DNA from 4 places in the Exiguobacterium abrahamii genome. Region 4 is predicted to be linked to each of the others. Evidence: riboswitches for the same ligand, from Rfam matches in the RefSeq annotation. Region 4 holds a riboswitch; each other region holds the start of a gene.
What was found. A riboswitch is a leader RNA that binds a small molecule or an ion and turns the genes downstream of it on or off. The one in region 4 is predicted to bind thiamine pyrophosphate.

Region 1 (3,998 bases), on a different contig from region 4:
GCGATACGGCGACCGATTCCCACTATGGCTTGCCGGTCGTCGACCGGTCCCTGCAGGAACTAGAACAAGTCGAGCTCCTCCCGTTCAAGCGAGCTATTGCTGAAGACATCGATATGGTCATGACGGGACATATCGGAATGCCGCAAATCGAACCCGAAGTCGTCACGTCGAAAAACGGTACTTTCCCGTTACCTGCGACGTTATCGGATGACGTCATCACGGGCGTACTGCGCGAAAAGCTCGGCTACGATGGCATCGTCATCACGGACGCATTGAACATGCAGGCGATCGTCGACAACTTCACAGAATCAGAAGCAGTCTTAAAGACGTTTGACGCTGGAGTCGACATCGCGCTTATGCCGACGATTCTTCGTTCCAAGCAAGATGTCGAAAAGCTCGACCAGATTTTTAAAGACGTGATCGCAGCGGTTAAAGACGGTCGTCTTTCAGAGAAACGAATTGATCAATCGGTCGAGCGAATCCTGACCCTGAAGGCAGAACGCGGAATATGGAACGGTACGACTGATTCGACATCACTAGCTGAAAAAATCGCGCAAGCGAACCAAATCGTCGGCAGTCCCGAGCATAAAGCAAAAGAACGCGCGATGACGGAAGCCGCAGTCACACTCGTGAAAAATAATCAGCGGACGTTACCATTCAAGCCGAAAAAGAATGCCAACGTCCTTGTGATCGCTCCTGCGGCGGATCAGACGGACAGCATGAAAAAGACGATCGCTTCCCTACCTAAGAATCGGAACTGGCACGTGACGACAGCGAATTACTCGGCTACTACGCTACCGCTCGACCAAAACCCGATATTACGGGCGCAACTCGATGCAGCAGATTACATCATCGTCGGTTCCAACGTCAACACGAGTGCTAAACTACTACCTAACGCACCAGAACAAGCGATTCCGGCTTCGATCTTCCGCTATGCGAAACAAACGGAGACACCATCCGTCCTGCTCAGTCTCCGTAACCCATACGATGTTGCTGTTCAACCGGACGCACCGGCACATGTCCTCGTCTATGGCTTCAAAGGTGATCCGAACGGTCCAGACTCCGAAGCAGGCAATCTAAAATCAGCGGGACCGAACCTGCCTGCAGGTATCCGCGCGATCTTCGGAACGTTCAAACCGCAAGGCACTTCACCGGTTGATGTGCCGGTCTTTCAGAACGGTGTCTTTACCGACAAACTGCATCTCGAATTCGGTGACGGCTTTAAAAACTGGAAAAAATGAGGACATGATACACAAAAGACCGAAGCTCCTTAAAGGATGCCTCGGTCTTTTAATGATGGATATGCAGATTCGGCTTCTGCTTTCGCACGCTCGTAGACACGATGAAGTGAATAAGTCAACGAAGCGTAGAGGACGACGACCAGGACAGTCGCGATGGAACTCCCCGTTGTAAAACCGAACTGAAGCAACCCCTGAAAATTCTGAATCGTAGCATATGTTCCGTACACCGCCATCAGGATGGGAATGATGTACCCAACAAATCTCACTTTTACTTTTCCAAGCACCTGCTGCACGACATATGCCGCGAGGATCACGAGTGCGATGACGACGATTTCCATTCCAATCCCTACTTTCACTAGATGGTATTCCTAATTCTACCACTTAGTGATTCAAGAAGATACCGCTCGTGCCGGAATCGTTTCGTAAACCGACGTAAACGTCTCTTCCGTCCATCCCATATGCCAAAACAGCAACTCATAATAACAGCTCGTCACGAAATGACGTTTCATCCGCTCGCGTTCCGTCGGGCTTGCTTGCTCCGCCAGCGCATCAAGCCGTGCAATCTGTTCAAAGACGACCTTTTCAAACCATTCCGAGCTGTACGTGTCGATCCATTGCTGATAGATTTTTTCTTCCGGTGTACACGTCAGTAATTGTTGCCCGACTTCATAATACAACCAGTAACATGGCAAGATGGCAGCAATCGTCTCTCCAAGCGTTCCTTCACTCGCATGATGCATGTGCGAGACGTACGCATATGCTGTCGGTGCCGGTTCAAATGCTTCAAGGTCTGCTGCCGTAATACCGAGCGGCTCAAAAAATGATTGATGTAAGCTCAGCTCTGCCTCGTAAGTCGAAGTCGCATGTTCGGCAAGTGTCGCGATCGTCGCAAAGTCGTCTGCTTTTGACGCTGCCTTTGCTTGAATCTTCGCAAAGTGTTTTAAGTAATAGGCATCCTGCATGACGTAATGCCGAAATTTCGAGAGTGGTAACGTCCCCTCTCCGATTCCTTGAACGAATGGGTGCGTAAAACTACTGTCCCAATACGCTTGTGCCGCTTGTTTGATTTCTTGTGTGAATGTCATGATCTCATCCTCCTCGTTTAGTTATGAAACGAAAAAACACCACCCCGAAACACACGGGCATGGCGCAAGAAGAACAAGACTTGACGCCACTTCCCTCCGTAAGTACGAACTTAATCAGGTTCAAAGGGTCCGAACGTCTTCGTTCGTCTCAGTCGGTCTACCGACTCCCCTAGTGGTCATTATTCGATTCAAATTCACTATAGCATGCTGAAAATGGAAGTCAAGTTGTCCTCTTTTCGCTATACTATGGAGTGTCAGAAGACGGATGCCGTCTCCATCTACAGACCGATTCCGAACTTCTTTCGTTCTCGTACACTAACTTTAGTACCTGATACTATAATTCATTCTGTTACTTACAAATTGGAGGATTTCATTATGCATACACCAACAAAAATCATAGCGTCAGCCGTTATCGCTTCTGCTCTATTACTCCCGACAGCCGCATCTGCCGAACAAGTCGTCGATAAGACGATCGTCACACTCGGGGAGTCGCTCGGCGCAAAGGATAAAGCTTGGGTGCTTTCCCGTCTCAATGCACCGGAAGGCATCACTCCGATCATCGCCACTTCTGCTGACGAAGAAAAATATCTCGGGAAAAACATTCCACAGTCGCAAAAAGGTGGCAATATGTATTCGTCGGCTAAGATTGAACTGACGGAAAAAGGTGATGGACTTTCCGTCTCGACGGAGAACATCACATGGGTGACAAAGGATATGTATCTCAACGCTCTCGTCACAGCGGGTGTCAAAGATGCCGATATCACGATCACTTCTCCCTACAAGGTGACCGGGACATCGGCACTGACAGGAATCATGAAAGCGTACGATCAAACTTCCGCTGAGACGGGAATTAAGTTAAGTGACGAACGCAAGGATTTAGCACAGCAAGAATTATCGGTCACATCAGACGTCGGAAAAACGGTCGGCACGGATAAAGTCGCTGACTTAATGAATGAGATCAAGGCTGAGATCGCCAATCAAAAACCGGAAACCAAAGTCGAGATCGAAAACCTGATCGTCCAAGTCATTCAAAACAACAATATCCAGTTGTCTGACGCACAAATGGACCGGTTGACGAATCTATTCAATCAAATGGAGCAAGCGAACATCAACTGGGGACAAATCGAGAGTGGTTTGAAAAATGCGGGGCAAGACATCCATGCCTTCGCAACATCAGAAGAAACGAAAGGGTTTTTCGCTAAATTATTCGATGGACTCAGTGACTTCTTCAGTTCAATCGCTGGTGTGTTCAAATAATTCAGACTTCCGTAACTGACAAAAAAATAGTAAACTAGAGATATCTGAAACGAAAGGTGGTGTGAAAAGATGGACTTTGCCGCGTGCAAACACTGGTTGATGGAACAATTGTATCTGTTGCGCGCGATTTTTCATGGAATGGCGTTCTAAGGCACCCGTCTGCCCTTTTTTAGAACTTCATGATTGAAAAATACAGCAAAGCGCATCTTTCACACGTGATGGAGAGTGCTATTTGCGCTCTCCTTTTTTTGATGCGCGCGAAAGGATCAATTGATTATGATGATTTGCGACATTCAACACCTAACCAAACAATTCGGAGGCGAGACGATCTTAACGGATGTTTCCCTCTTCTTAAACGAACACGACCGTGTCGGTCTAATTGGACGAAACGGGAGCGGTAAGACGACATTACTCC
Region 2 (3,998 bases), on a different contig from region 4:
GTGATATCTCCTAGACGAGGTGTTCCTACATGTAATTCCATTTCGCGCGTTCCATCCGTGATATAGTCGTTCGGACCTGTCACGACGAGGACAGATTTGTGTTTGCGAGCGAATGCACGAATACTTTCTCGATCCATCATTGCATCTCCCGCAGCATCGACTCCCTTAGTTCGCCCATCTTCCCCCAGTAACGTCTTGATTTCAGAAGCATTTCCTTTAATGACCGTACACCCGAGATCGATAAGTTCTTTAGAGAAGGCAGTACGTAATGTCGTTGCCCCTGCTCCAACTGGATCAAGAACGATTGGGACATTCAAACGTTCCGCTTCACGGGATGCAAGTCGTTGAGCTGCTTGCATGTCTGCATCGATCGTACCAATGTTTAAGACAAGTGCTTGCGCGAGTCTAACCATCTCTTCTACTTCGCGAATGTCTTCCGCCATGACGGGTGATGCTCCAACAGCGAGTGTGACGTTCGCGCAGTCGTTGATCGTCACCGTGTTCGTCAGATGGTGAATGAGTGGTTTGTGTTCAAGAATGGTCGTAAACATGTGTATCCCTCCAAAGTGAATGAAAATGATGTGTCGGTCCAATACCTTGTCCGAGGGCAAATCCATGACGAATTGCCTCCGTGACATAGCTCTTTGCCTGTCTTACGCTATCTGTTAAATCTTCTCCAAGCGCCATCCGCGCCGCAATCGCCGCAGATAAGGTACAACCAGTTCCATGAGTATGTTGATTGTCTAACCGTTCCGATGTGAAGCGGTGTTCCACTTCCCCATCAAACAACAAATCCGTCGCAGCTCCCGAGAGATGCCCACCTTTTAGTAATACTGCACCTGTCTGTGTAGCCAATTGATGCATCGCCAATCGCATTTCCTCTAGATTGGTCACTGATCGTCCTGTTAAACGCTCCGCTTCCGGTAAATTCGGTGTGACGAGTGTCGCAAGTGGTAGAAGTTCTGAAATCAATGCTTGTTCAGCCTCCGTCCGCAATAGGGCATGACCACCTTTAGCGACCATGACGGGATCTAATATGATCGGAACTGTCTGTTTGCGGAGATGTGTAGCAATGACACGAATCGTCTGCGCATTCGAGACCATTCCGATTTTGATCGCATCGACACGAATGTCTGAAAAAATCGACGTTAACTGGGCATCTACGATTTCTGGGGATAACTCTTCCACCGCTTGAACACCCAACGTATTTTGCGCCGTGACGGCTGTCAGGACGCTCATTCCATAAACGCCTAAAGCTGAAAATGTTTTTAAATCTGCTTGAATCCCCGCTCCACCACCGGAGTCGGATCCTGCAATCGTCAGTACGTGTTTCATGTTCTTTTCACCTTCCCATCGAGCAATGTAAGGGAGTCGTGACCGACAAAAAAAGCGTCGACCGCTGTAAAAAAGCAGTCGACGCTATACGAAAGCGTTATACACGCATTCCGGTATCCGTTCGGCTCAACTTTCCTACGCTGGTATTATCCAGTTCAGGTAATAGGGTCGAAAACAGATTGGTTTTCCTCTCAGCCGGATTCCTCCAGCTCCCCTAGTTGCTCAAGTATTCGTTTCGCCTTAACTGTAGCATAGAGAAGAAAAAAAAACGAGCCGAAGCCCGTTTTGATTACAGATATGCCAATGGATTGACTGCATTCAGAGGAGAAGAAGCACTGTATTGATAGCCTCCGACATGTAGTTCGAAATGTAAGTGTGGCCCTGTTGAATTCCCTGTACTACCAAGTGTTCCGACTTGCTGACCTTGAGAGACCGTTTGTCCTGCACGAACCGATAATGAACTCATATGTGCGTAGACGGTCGTGTACACTTGTCCATCGAGGAAGTGAGAAATCATGACATGATTACCGTAAGGTCCACCACCTGATGCTGTAATGACCGTTCCAGCTGCTGCAGCGACGATTGGAGACCCGACCGAACCACTGAAATCAACACCGTTGTGGAACGTATAACCGTTCGCGCCGCTTGCTGGTCCGAATCCTTGCGACACTCCACCAGAAGATGGTCGAACGAATTTCCCTCCACTCGAAACAACGGGCGGGGCAACAGAATCAGTAGATTCTGAACTCTTACCTGCTTGTTTTGCTGCTTGAGCATTCGCTTTAGCGGCTTTTTCAGCTGCTGCTTTCTCCGCTGCTGCTTTTTCAGCCGCTGCTTTAGCGGCTGCCTTTGCTGCCGCAATTGCACGTTCTTGCGCTTCGAGAGTCGCTTGAAGTTCTTTTGCGTCTAACAGTTCTGTCGTGAACTTCGTCTTCCCTTTTCGTAATTTCTTCAGCGTAGCACTACGTTCTTTCATTTGAAGCTTTAACGCTTTCTTTTGTTCAATCAATACTTTCTTTTCTTGCATTTGCTCCGCTTTTTTCTCAACGAGCGCTTGTTTTGCTTCTGCTAATTTTTGTTGCGTTGCGATGTAATCCGAAATCATTTTATCGTCTTGCTCAGCGATTTTTTTTCCCGCCATGACACGGCTGAATAAATCACCTAAGTCCTTCGATCCAAAAATGACTTCTTCCCATTTAATCGAGTTTCCATCGTTCTCTTGGAAAACACGCAAACGATCACCGAGTAATTCTTCCTGTTTCTGTAACATTTCTTCGTAACGGACGATGTCTGCCTTTAACTCATCGATTCGAACGTTCAACTGTTCAATTTGTTTATTTTTTTCGGAGACTTGGAAAATCTTTTCGTTGATTGCTGCGTCAATTTGATTGATTTGACGTTGCTCTTTTGAGATTTTAGCTTCTTGTTTTTTGATTGCTTTTTCAAGTTTACGTTGTTCAGCGGCATTCTCAGCCTTTTTTTCTTTAATTGTCGCTGCTGCAATCGGTTGTGTTCCTGTTATAAGTAATGCTCCTAAAACAATGGTAGAAATTAGTTTTTTTAGCATATATCGTTTTCCTCACTTATGTTTTTTCATATTTTATTATAGTATTCAAGTTTCTCTCATATCTGAAATAGATTATAGCACCGTAATCGTTTCAAAAAAATTTCATTTACATTTCAAATGAAAACGGTTTTTTGTAATATATGATTTATTTTTTGAAAATGACAAAAAAAGAACCGTTGCATACGCAACGATTCTTTACGATTAAAGCATCGACATTGGATTAACTGAGTTAGCTGGACCAGTCGCACTATAGCTATACCCACCGATATGGATTTCGAAGTGTAGGTGTGGTCCTGTTGAATTTCCTGTACTACCTAACGCGCCAATTTGTTGACCTTGGCTGACACGTTGACCAGCATGAACATTGAGTGAACTCATGTGAGCATATACTGTCGTATATGTCTTCCCGTTCAATTGGTGAGCGATCATGACATGGTTTCCGTAAGGTCCGCCACCTGATGCTGTAATGACTGTACCTGTTGCAGCTGCCACGATTGGCGTACCGACTGGACCACCAAAGTCAATTCCGTTATGGAACGTATATCCGTTCTCTCCACCTGCAGAACCATACCCTTGTGTAACAGTTCCGGCAGTTGGATGAATGAACAGACCACCTGATGATGGTGCTGGTTTTGGTGCAGCTGGTGCTGACGGCGCTGGAGCAGGCGCAGCTGGTGCTGGTGTAGATGGTTTTGGTGCCGATTGTTTCGTCGAACCAGAAGGTTTTGCTGACTGCGCTGCCTTCTCTTGTGCTGCTTGCTGAGCTGCTGCTTCTTTAGCGGCTTGCTCTTCTGCTGCTTTTTGTGCTGCTGCTTGCGCTGCTTCAGCTTCTGCTCGTGCTTTTGCTTCACGTGCCGCTTGAGCTTGACGTTCTTTTTCGATTCGCGCTTCACGTTCACGTGCTGCTTTTTCAGCAGCAATCGCTTTTTCTTGCGCAATCAGAATTTGTTGAACTTCTTTTGCATCCATCAATTGTGTTTCGAACTTTTCTTTTTTCTTACGTAGTTCTTTTAAGCGTTTGTTCCGCTCTTTTAATTGTGATTCAAGATCCGCTTGTTGACGTTTTAATTCTTTTTTCTCTACTACCAACTGCGCT
Region 3 (3,998 bases), 780 kb from region 4:
TCAAGCGCCGCGACCGACTGAACTACTGCTACATGCCGTTGCCGGCTGTACCGGAATTGATATCGTTTCAATCTTAGAGAAGATGCGCTTGACGATCACCCATTTCGAAATGGATATCGAAGGAGAACGGGCAGAGGACCATCCGCGGCGTTTTACGTCAATCTCGATTCATTACCGGCTCGAAGGTGATCTCCCGGAAGATAAGGTCCGTCGCGCCATCTCGTTATCAAAGGATAAATATTGTTCGGTCTCGCAATCCCTGAACGCTGAGATTTCCGTTTATTATTCGATCAATGGTGTGCGGAGCGAGGATCCTTTGTGAAGAAAGCCGTACTGATCGGTTGCCTGTTGCTTGCAGGGTGTGCGCAGGAGACGACGGAACCAACGAAATCATCACAACCGGAAACGAAACAACCGACAGAAGAAAAGAAGCCGAAGCCTGAGCCGACGAAAGAAGAACGACAACAAGCAAAACTAAAGCAACAATTGGCAGCGATGTCGACGTCAGAAAAAATCGATCAACTGCTCTATATCGGAGTCGCCGGCACGGAACTTTCAGCAGCTGACCGAAAATTATTACAGACGCATGCGATTGGCGGGGTCTTACTGCTCGGCGGAAACATCACGTCAGAAGAACAACTCTTGACGTTCACACGTGCGATTCAAGAGACGGATCAAAAACCGTATGCGTTTGTTGGGATCGATGAAGAAGGCGGACGGGTCAGCCGGGTACCGGATCAACGATTACGTCTACCGACGAGTCAACGGATAGCGCAAGGAGCAGATGATGCGAAAATGGAAGATGTCGGACGTACGCTCGGTCATTTGTCACGATTTTATGGCTTCAACATGGACTTCGCACCGGTCCTAGACGTCAACAGTAATCCGAACAATCCGATCATCGGCGACCGTGCGTTCAGTGCTGATTCGAAGACCGTCGCGACGCTTGGTACGGCCCTGATGCACGGGATGCAGGAGACGGGAACGATTCCGGTCGTCAAACATTTTCCCGGTCACGGCAATACGAGTGTCGATTCCCATGTCGGGCTACCGAAAGTGATGGCATCAAAGGAAGAATTGAAGCGGACGGAACTGTTACCGTTTAAAGAAGCGATTCAAGAGGGCGCCGAGATGGTGATGGTTGCCCATATTCTCTATCCCGCGTATGACGATACGAATCCATCCTCGCTCTCAAAGCCGATCTTGACTGACCTTTTGCGTCAGCAACTCGGATTCAACGGTGTCATCATCACGGATGATCTCGTCATGGGAGCGATCACGAAACAATATGGTCTCGCGGAAGCGGCACGTCAGTCGCTCGTCAACGGAGCTGATATGGCAATGTTTTCAGAGGCAGGTGCTTACACAAAGGTCCATGCCGAAGTGATGCAAGCCGTCAAAGACAAAACGCTGACGCCGGAGATGCTCGACGCTAAAGTAATGCGCATCCTGAAGCTAAAGCAGACGTATGCCGACAGCCAAGAGCAACAGCGACCGACGAAATCGGAGCTGATTCAGCAAGTGGAAGCGCTCAACTAGGACTAGCGAAGCAAAGCGACTCATGCTAGACTAATGGGGCAAGCCAATTAAACACGAAAAGACACTAGGGGAGTCTCCCAGCAGACTGAGACGGAAGTATCCGGACCCTTTGAACCTGATCTAGTTCGTACTAGCGGAGGGAAGTGGCTCGAAACCTTAGATATCCTTAGCGCTTCAGCGCATTTTCGGACCACTCCCTTCAACATCGGGAGTGGTCCTTTTTCGTATGGAAAGGAAGAACATGATGCGTTTACATCTGATTTCGACGGGATCCATTCATCCGCTTGACGGAATAAAGACCTTTCACTCCCTTCAACCTTATACGGATCAGCTGCATCTACGAGAACCGAACTTGTCGGCAGCAGAATTGCTTGATCTAATCGACGCGCTCCTTGTGCATGGTTATTCGCCTGAGCAGTTAACGGTTCATGACCGGGTCGACGTCGCCCATGTCGCAGGCATCGGTGTGCAGTTGACGCGACGGTCCTTGCGTGTCCGCGATGTCCGACGTCATTTTCCGAATCTCGTCATCGGGAAATCGGTCCATTCACTAGCAGAGGCACTGGCAGCAGAAGCGGAAGGAGCCGACCGCCTGCTGTACGGTCATATTTATCCGACAGCGTCGAAGCCGAATGTGCCGCCACGGGGAATCGACGCCTTGAAGCAAGTCGTCACCTTCACGACGAAACCGGTCATTGCGATCGGCGGAATCACACCAGAACGCTTGCCTGAAATCTCAGCGACCGGTGCAACCGGAATCGCTGTCTTATCGGGTATTCTCGGTCAATCGGATCCACTCGCCGCCATTCTAAGTTACCAGGGGGTTCGCGTATGACGGATCACATCATCATCGGCGGCGGAGTCATCGGGTTGACGCTTGCTTACGGTCTCGCCTGTCAGAATGAATCCGTCGTCGTCTTAGAACGCGGAACATGCGGACAAGGAACGAGCCGCGCAGCTGCCGGGATGCTTGCGACGGACATCGAGCTGAGAGCGGAATTGCATTTACTTGCCGCACGTAGTCGTCGTCTGTATCCGCTGCTTGCACGTCGTCTCGAGCGAGAGACTGGCATCGATTGTGGGTACCGGGAACAACCGTTTTTGTTAAAACGTAAAGGACGCGAGCATCTGTTTCCAGCGGTCGGTCAAATCGATCCACGACGACTGACGACTGCATTGATATATGCCTTACGAAAGCGTGGGGTACCAATCGAAGAACAAGTGGAGGTCACACGTATCGAAGAGAACGATGACTTCATCAGGATCGAATCGAATGCGGGAATCTGGACCGGACGAACAGTGACGGTCGCTGCCGGACGCGGGTCGCAAGCCTTGCTCGATACAGCTGGTATTTCGATCGCGACATATGGGGTCAAAGGGGAATGTCTCGCCGTCCGTCTCGCGGGTCAGCCGTTACGCTCGATCCTGTTTGACGACGCTGTCTACCTTGTGCCAAAAGCAGACGGACGAATTTTGATCGGTGCGACCGAACTGCCGTACGACGAGACGGTCGGTGTCAGTGTCGCTGGGATCACGTCATTGCTTCAAGCAGCAGAACGACTGTATCCACCGATTCGTGACGCGGTCATCGAAGAAGTCTGGTCCGGTGTACGACCACAAACGGCGTCAGGCTTGCCATATATCGGAGTCGCCGATTCATCCCGTCGGATCTTCATGGCGACAGGGCATCATCGGCATGGCATATTACTCGCACCGGCGACAGCGGAAGTCTTGGTAAATACATTACGGTTGATTCAGAAGGAGGAAGTCCGATGAACATTACGATTAACGGCAATGACCACACGATCGAACAGATTCAAACGATCGAGGACATGCTCACGCAACTCGGCTTAGGGGAAAAGCTCGTCATCGTCGAACAGAATCGACAAATCATCGATCGCATGGCGTACGGTCAGACGGTCGTTCGAGACAACGACACATTTGAAATCGTTCATTTCGTAGGAGGAGGATAAACATGCTGAAAATTGGAGAAAAGACATTTGAATCACGGTTATTACTCGGAACGGGGAAATATACGGACGCTACGGTACAGCAGGAAGCAATCGATGCGTCCGCCTCAAAAATCTTGACGTTCGCCGTCCGTCGGCTCGATATTTTTGATAAACAACAAGCGAACTTCCTCGAGTCGCTTGATTTAACAAAGTATGATTTACTACCGAACACGGCCGGTGCGAAGACGGCAGAGGAAGCCGTACGGTTGGCGAAGCTTGCGCGGGCATCCGGTATGTGCGACATGGTTAAGGTCGAAGTGATCGGTTGCGACAAGACGTTACTACCTGATCCGATCGAGACGTTACGGGCTTCTGAAGAATTACTTAAAGAAGGTTTCATCGTCTTACCGTATACGTCGGACGATGTCGTCCTTGCACGGCGACTCGAAGAACTCGGTTGTCACGCCATCATGCCGGCAGCGTCACCGATCGGTTCCGGGCAAGGCA
Region 4 (3,998 bases):
CTTCATATCGAAAGTGAGACGGGATATATTCTCGAAGTGAAGGAGCGGGACAACTTTTTAGTACGCCCGCCTGTCGCGAATATCGACCAGGCATTGCTCGTCGTTTCGGCGGCAGAACCTGATTTTTCAGCGCACTTGCTCGACCGATTTCTCGTTTTGATCGAAGCGAAGGAAATTCAACCCGTCATCCTGTTGACGAAAATGGACTTGCTTGACGATGTTAAAGGACCGGCTGTCCGAGAGGCAATTGCCGCTTACCGGAAGATTGGATATACGGTCATCGAGACATCAAGTGAGACGTTGTCGGGTGTTGAGCAAGTCCGTCCGTTGCTTGCTGGAAAAACGAGCGTTCTCGCGGGACAATCTGGTGTTGGGAAAAGTTCATTGCTCAATGCACTGGAGCCCTCTCTTGATTTAGAAACAAGTGCCATCTCGAAATCACTCGGACGCGGACGTCATACGACGCGTCACGTTACGTTGATGCCGCTTGCCGAAGGATTGATTGCTGATACACCGGGTTTCTCGAACCTTGATTTTCCGTATGAAATGGAAATCGAGGATGTACGATGGAGTTTTCCTGAATTCGTGGCTGTACAAGATGAGTGCAAATACCGAGGTTGCTTGCATTTGAATGAACCCGGTTGTGCCGTCAAGGAAGCCGTCGAAGCCCAAGAAATCATGTCCTCTCGTTATGAGAACTATGGTATGTTTATAGACGAAATCAAGAATCGAGCCCGGAGGTATTGAAGATGATTAAAATTGCACCATCTATCTTATCAGCAGATTTTGCGAATCTCGAACGCGATGTTAAAGCCGTCGAAGCAGCAGGCGCGGACTATATCCATTTTGATGTCATGGACGGTCAGTTCGTACCGAACATCTCATTTGGATTACCTGTGCTTAGCAGTTTACGTCAAAAGACGGATATGATTCTCGATGTCCATTTGATGATCGACCAGCCAGAACGTTTCGTTGAAGATTTCGTCAAGGCAGGGGCAGACATCGTGACGTTCCACGTCGAAGCGACGAATCATGTCCATCGTGTCTTACAACAAATCAAAGCAGCGGGCGCAAAGGCAGGAGTCGTCTTGAATCCGCACACGCCATTATCAACGATTGAACACGTCCTTGAGGATGTCGACATGGTCTTATTGATGACGGTCAATCCGGGCTTCGGTGGACAAGCCTTCATCGAGCGTGTCATGCCGAAACTCGCAGCACTCGCGCAAATGAAAGCAGATCGTGGTCTGACATTTGAAATCGAAATTGACGGTGGCGTCAATCCGGAAACGGCAAAACTTTGCATCGATAATGGTGCGAACGTTCTCGTCGCAGGATCAGCAATCTACAATGCACCGGATTATGCGGAAGCGATCACTAGCATTCGTCAAGGGGCTGCCGTATAATAAATATGATGACCGCAAGGGGTGTCGCTTGAAAAGCGGCTGAGAGGAGTCTTTTAGACTTTAACCCTTCGAACCTGTTCCGTTCAAACGGACGTAGGGATGTGGCGCACGCAGGCAGTACGGCGTTCGTCGTACTGCCTTTTTGCGTCCTCTCGTACAATGAAGGAGGAAAAAATAGCATGAAACGGTTACAAATGATGATGGAAATTGCCATCTTCGCCAGTCTCGGAGTCGTCTTTGATTTACTGATTCCATTCAAAATGCCACAAGGTGGTTCGATCAGCTTAGCGATGCTACCGATCTTCGTCATGGCGTTTCGCCACGGTGTCGTCGGAGGGGTCGTCACGGGAGCGCTTGTCGGTACGATTCAATTGATGTTCGCTCCACAAGTCTTGACGATCGTTCAACCGATGCTTGACTATACGATTGCGTATGGTGTCGTCGGATTAAGTGGTCTGTTCGCGCGTCAAGTCAGACTAGCCGCGCGCAATGGACAAAAGAAAAGCTTGATGGCGTTCGTTCTCCTGGCGACGTTATTAGGCGCAGGACTCCGTTATATCTGTCATGTCATCAGTGGCATCGTCTTTTTTGCCAAGTATGCAAAAGGTCCAGTCGTGGAATACTCTTTCGTCTATAACGCAACGTATATGGTTCCCTCGTACATCTTATGTGGAATCGTAGCAGGAATTCTATTCACGACTGCGCCACGCTTACTCCGTTATTCGGCACGAGGCGTCTGAGATGCGGGCGATTCTCGTTTGTGCCGGTCCGCGAGAAGAAGTACCGGATTTACAGATGTTTTGTCAGCCGGGTGATTTCATCGTCGGTGTCGATGGTGGTGTTCAGACGGTCGAATCGTTTGGGCTGACATGCGACCTGACAATCGGTGATTTTGATTCGCTTGGTTATGTACCAGAAGGGGCAATCGTTCATCCGGCTGAGAAAGATGAGACGGATCTTGAACTGGCCCTTCGTACAGTGTCTGAGAGGGAACAGCATGAGGAGATCATCATCATCGGGGCGACTGGTGGGCGGCTCGACATGACCGTCCAAAATGTCTATCTATTGAAGCAATATTCAGAGGCACGACTCGTGACGAAACGAGAAGAGGTGCGATACTTGGCTGAGGGAACGTATGCAGTCGAAGCAGGGAGCTATCATTATCTTTCGTTCATTCCACTTGTGCAGTCGACCTTAAGCTTATCCGGAGTCAAATATCCACTTGATGCACATCCCGTACCCGTCGGAGGTTCCTTGACTGTCAGTAATGAATGGCGTGCGTCAGAAGCGAAGGTAGAGCTCCATCAAGGCGAATTATTAATGATGCGGACGCTTAAGGAATAGAACAATCATACAAAAAGAGGCCATGGATGATTCCGCGGCCTCTTTTTAGATGAAATTATTCTTCAAGTTGAGAAGGGGCGACACGGATGTCGCTTTGAGCGGATAGATGTTTTCCTTTGACGAAGAGATGATAACTTCCCCACATGACAAGAAAGAAAGGAACACCGATGTATAGCGCGATTCGTTGATCCGCTTGAAACGCAAGACTGACGAGGACGACGACGTTAAGTGTCAACGAAATCAGTGGTAACACCGGATAGAGTGGTGTCTTGAATTTCAGTTCGGATACATCGTGTCCGTTTCGGACGAACTGACGACGAAATGCAAGCTGAGAAGCAGAGATGGAAATCCAGCCGACTTGAGCCCCGAGTCCGGCTAAGGACAAGAGCCAAATGAAGACGGTATCTTCTGCGAAAAATGCGGTCAAAAGCGATAACATCGCGAACATCATCGTAAAGAGCAACGCCCGCATCGGCACACCACGTGCATTGACGTAAGATAATTTCTTTGAAATCATCCCTTCTTGCGCCATCGCCCATAACATCCGGGTCGCCGCATATAGTCCGGAGTTTCCGACGGACAATAGTGCCGTCAAGACGACGATGTTCATCAAATCAGCAGCGTACGGAATACCGATCGCATCAAAGACCATGATGAACGGACTGCTGACTCCGCCAGCTGTTTCATACGGAATTAATGCACCAACGATCGTAATCGATAAGACGAAGAAGATGAACGTCCGCCAGACTGTATTGCGGATGGCTTTTGGAATCGATTTTTCTGGCGTGTCGGACTCCCCAGCCGCAACACCGATCAATTCCGTTCCTTGGAAGGCGAAGTTGACGGCAATCATCGTCGTCAAGACACCGAGAATCCCGTTTGGAAACCAACCGCTTGCCGTAAAGTTCGCAAATAACGATGTTGGGCGATCTGCTTCCATCGGTAACCAGCCGAACCAAGCAGCGCCACCTAGAATGATGAAGAACAGGATCGCGAGGACCTTCAAACTTGAGAACCAGAATTCAGCTTCACCGAATGCTTTGGCGGAGACGGCATTCAGACCGAACAGCAAGACCGTAAAGACGGTACACCAGACGACAACGGGTACATTCGGAAACCAGCGATCCATCAAACTGCCGGCAGCTGTGATTTCGAGTGCCACCGTCACTGCCCAGCCGAGCCAATAAATCCAACCGACGGCAAAGCCGACCCCTGGTCCAATGAAGCGGGTCGTATAGGTCTGAAATG

Region 1: linked by a shared signal. The riboswitch ahead of tenA (thiaminase II) and the one ahead of thiT (energy-coupled thiamine transporter ThiT) in region 4 are both predicted to bind thiamine pyrophosphate.
Region 2: linked by a shared signal. The riboswitch ahead of thiD (bifunctional hydroxymethylpyrimidine kinase/phosphomethylpyrimidine kinase) and the one ahead of thiT (energy-coupled thiamine transporter ThiT) in region 4 are both predicted to bind thiamine pyrophosphate.
Region 3: linked by a shared signal. The riboswitch ahead of ITJ88_RS08620 (thiamine phosphate synthase) and the one ahead of thiT (energy-coupled thiamine transporter ThiT) in region 4 are both predicted to bind thiamine pyrophosphate.

The regions. Positions count from the first base shown of each region.
Region 1 covers NZ_JADOYC010000002.1:279,585-283,582, reverse strand. Annotated here, with positions in the region: gene ITJ88_RS11130 (glycoside hydrolase family 3 protein) at 1-1,241, shown strand, start outside; gene ITJ88_RS11125 (hypothetical protein) at 1,271-1,579, opposite strand; gene tenA (thiaminase II) at 1,631-2,326, opposite strand; TPP riboswitch at 2,401-2,507, opposite strand; gene ITJ88_RS11115 (DUF1002 domain-containing protein) at 2,702-3,583, shown strand; gene abc-f (ribosomal protection-like ABC-F family protein) at 3,863-3,998, shown strand, end outside.
Region 2 covers NZ_JADOYC010000004.1:100,890-104,887, reverse strand. Annotated here, with positions in the region: gene thiM (hydroxyethylthiazole kinase) at 1-551, opposite strand, end outside; gene thiD (bifunctional hydroxymethylpyrimidine kinase/phosphomethylpyrimidine kinase) at 532-1,335, opposite strand; TPP riboswitch at 1,451-1,561, opposite strand; gene ITJ88_RS12545 (murein hydrolase activator EnvC family protein) at 1,625-2,902, opposite strand; gene ITJ88_RS12540 (murein hydrolase activator EnvC family protein) at 3,104-3,998, opposite strand, start outside.
Region 3 covers NZ_JADOYC010000001.1:1,656,609-1,660,606, reverse strand. Annotated here, with positions in the region: gene ITJ88_RS08630 (OsmC family protein) at 1-322, shown strand, start outside; gene nagZ (beta-N-acetylhexosaminidase) at 319-1,539, shown strand; TPP riboswitch at 1,596-1,698, shown strand; gene ITJ88_RS08620 (thiamine phosphate synthase) at 1,781-2,374, shown strand; gene ITJ88_RS08615 (FAD-dependent oxidoreductase) at 2,371-3,315, shown strand; gene thiS (sulfur carrier protein ThiS) at 3,312-3,512, shown strand; gene ITJ88_RS08605 (thiazole synthase) at 3,515-3,998, shown strand, end outside.
Region 4 covers NZ_JADOYC010000001.1:879,853-883,850, forward strand. Annotated here, with positions in the region: gene rsgA (ribosome small subunit-dependent GTPase A) at 1-747, shown strand, start outside; gene rpe (ribulose-phosphate 3-epimerase) at 750-1,406, shown strand; TPP riboswitch at 1,414-1,523, shown strand; gene thiT (energy-coupled thiamine transporter ThiT) at 1,586-2,146, shown strand; gene ITJ88_RS04340 (thiamine diphosphokinase) at 2,148-2,750, shown strand; gene ITJ88_RS04345 (amino acid permease) at 2,806-3,998, opposite strand, start outside.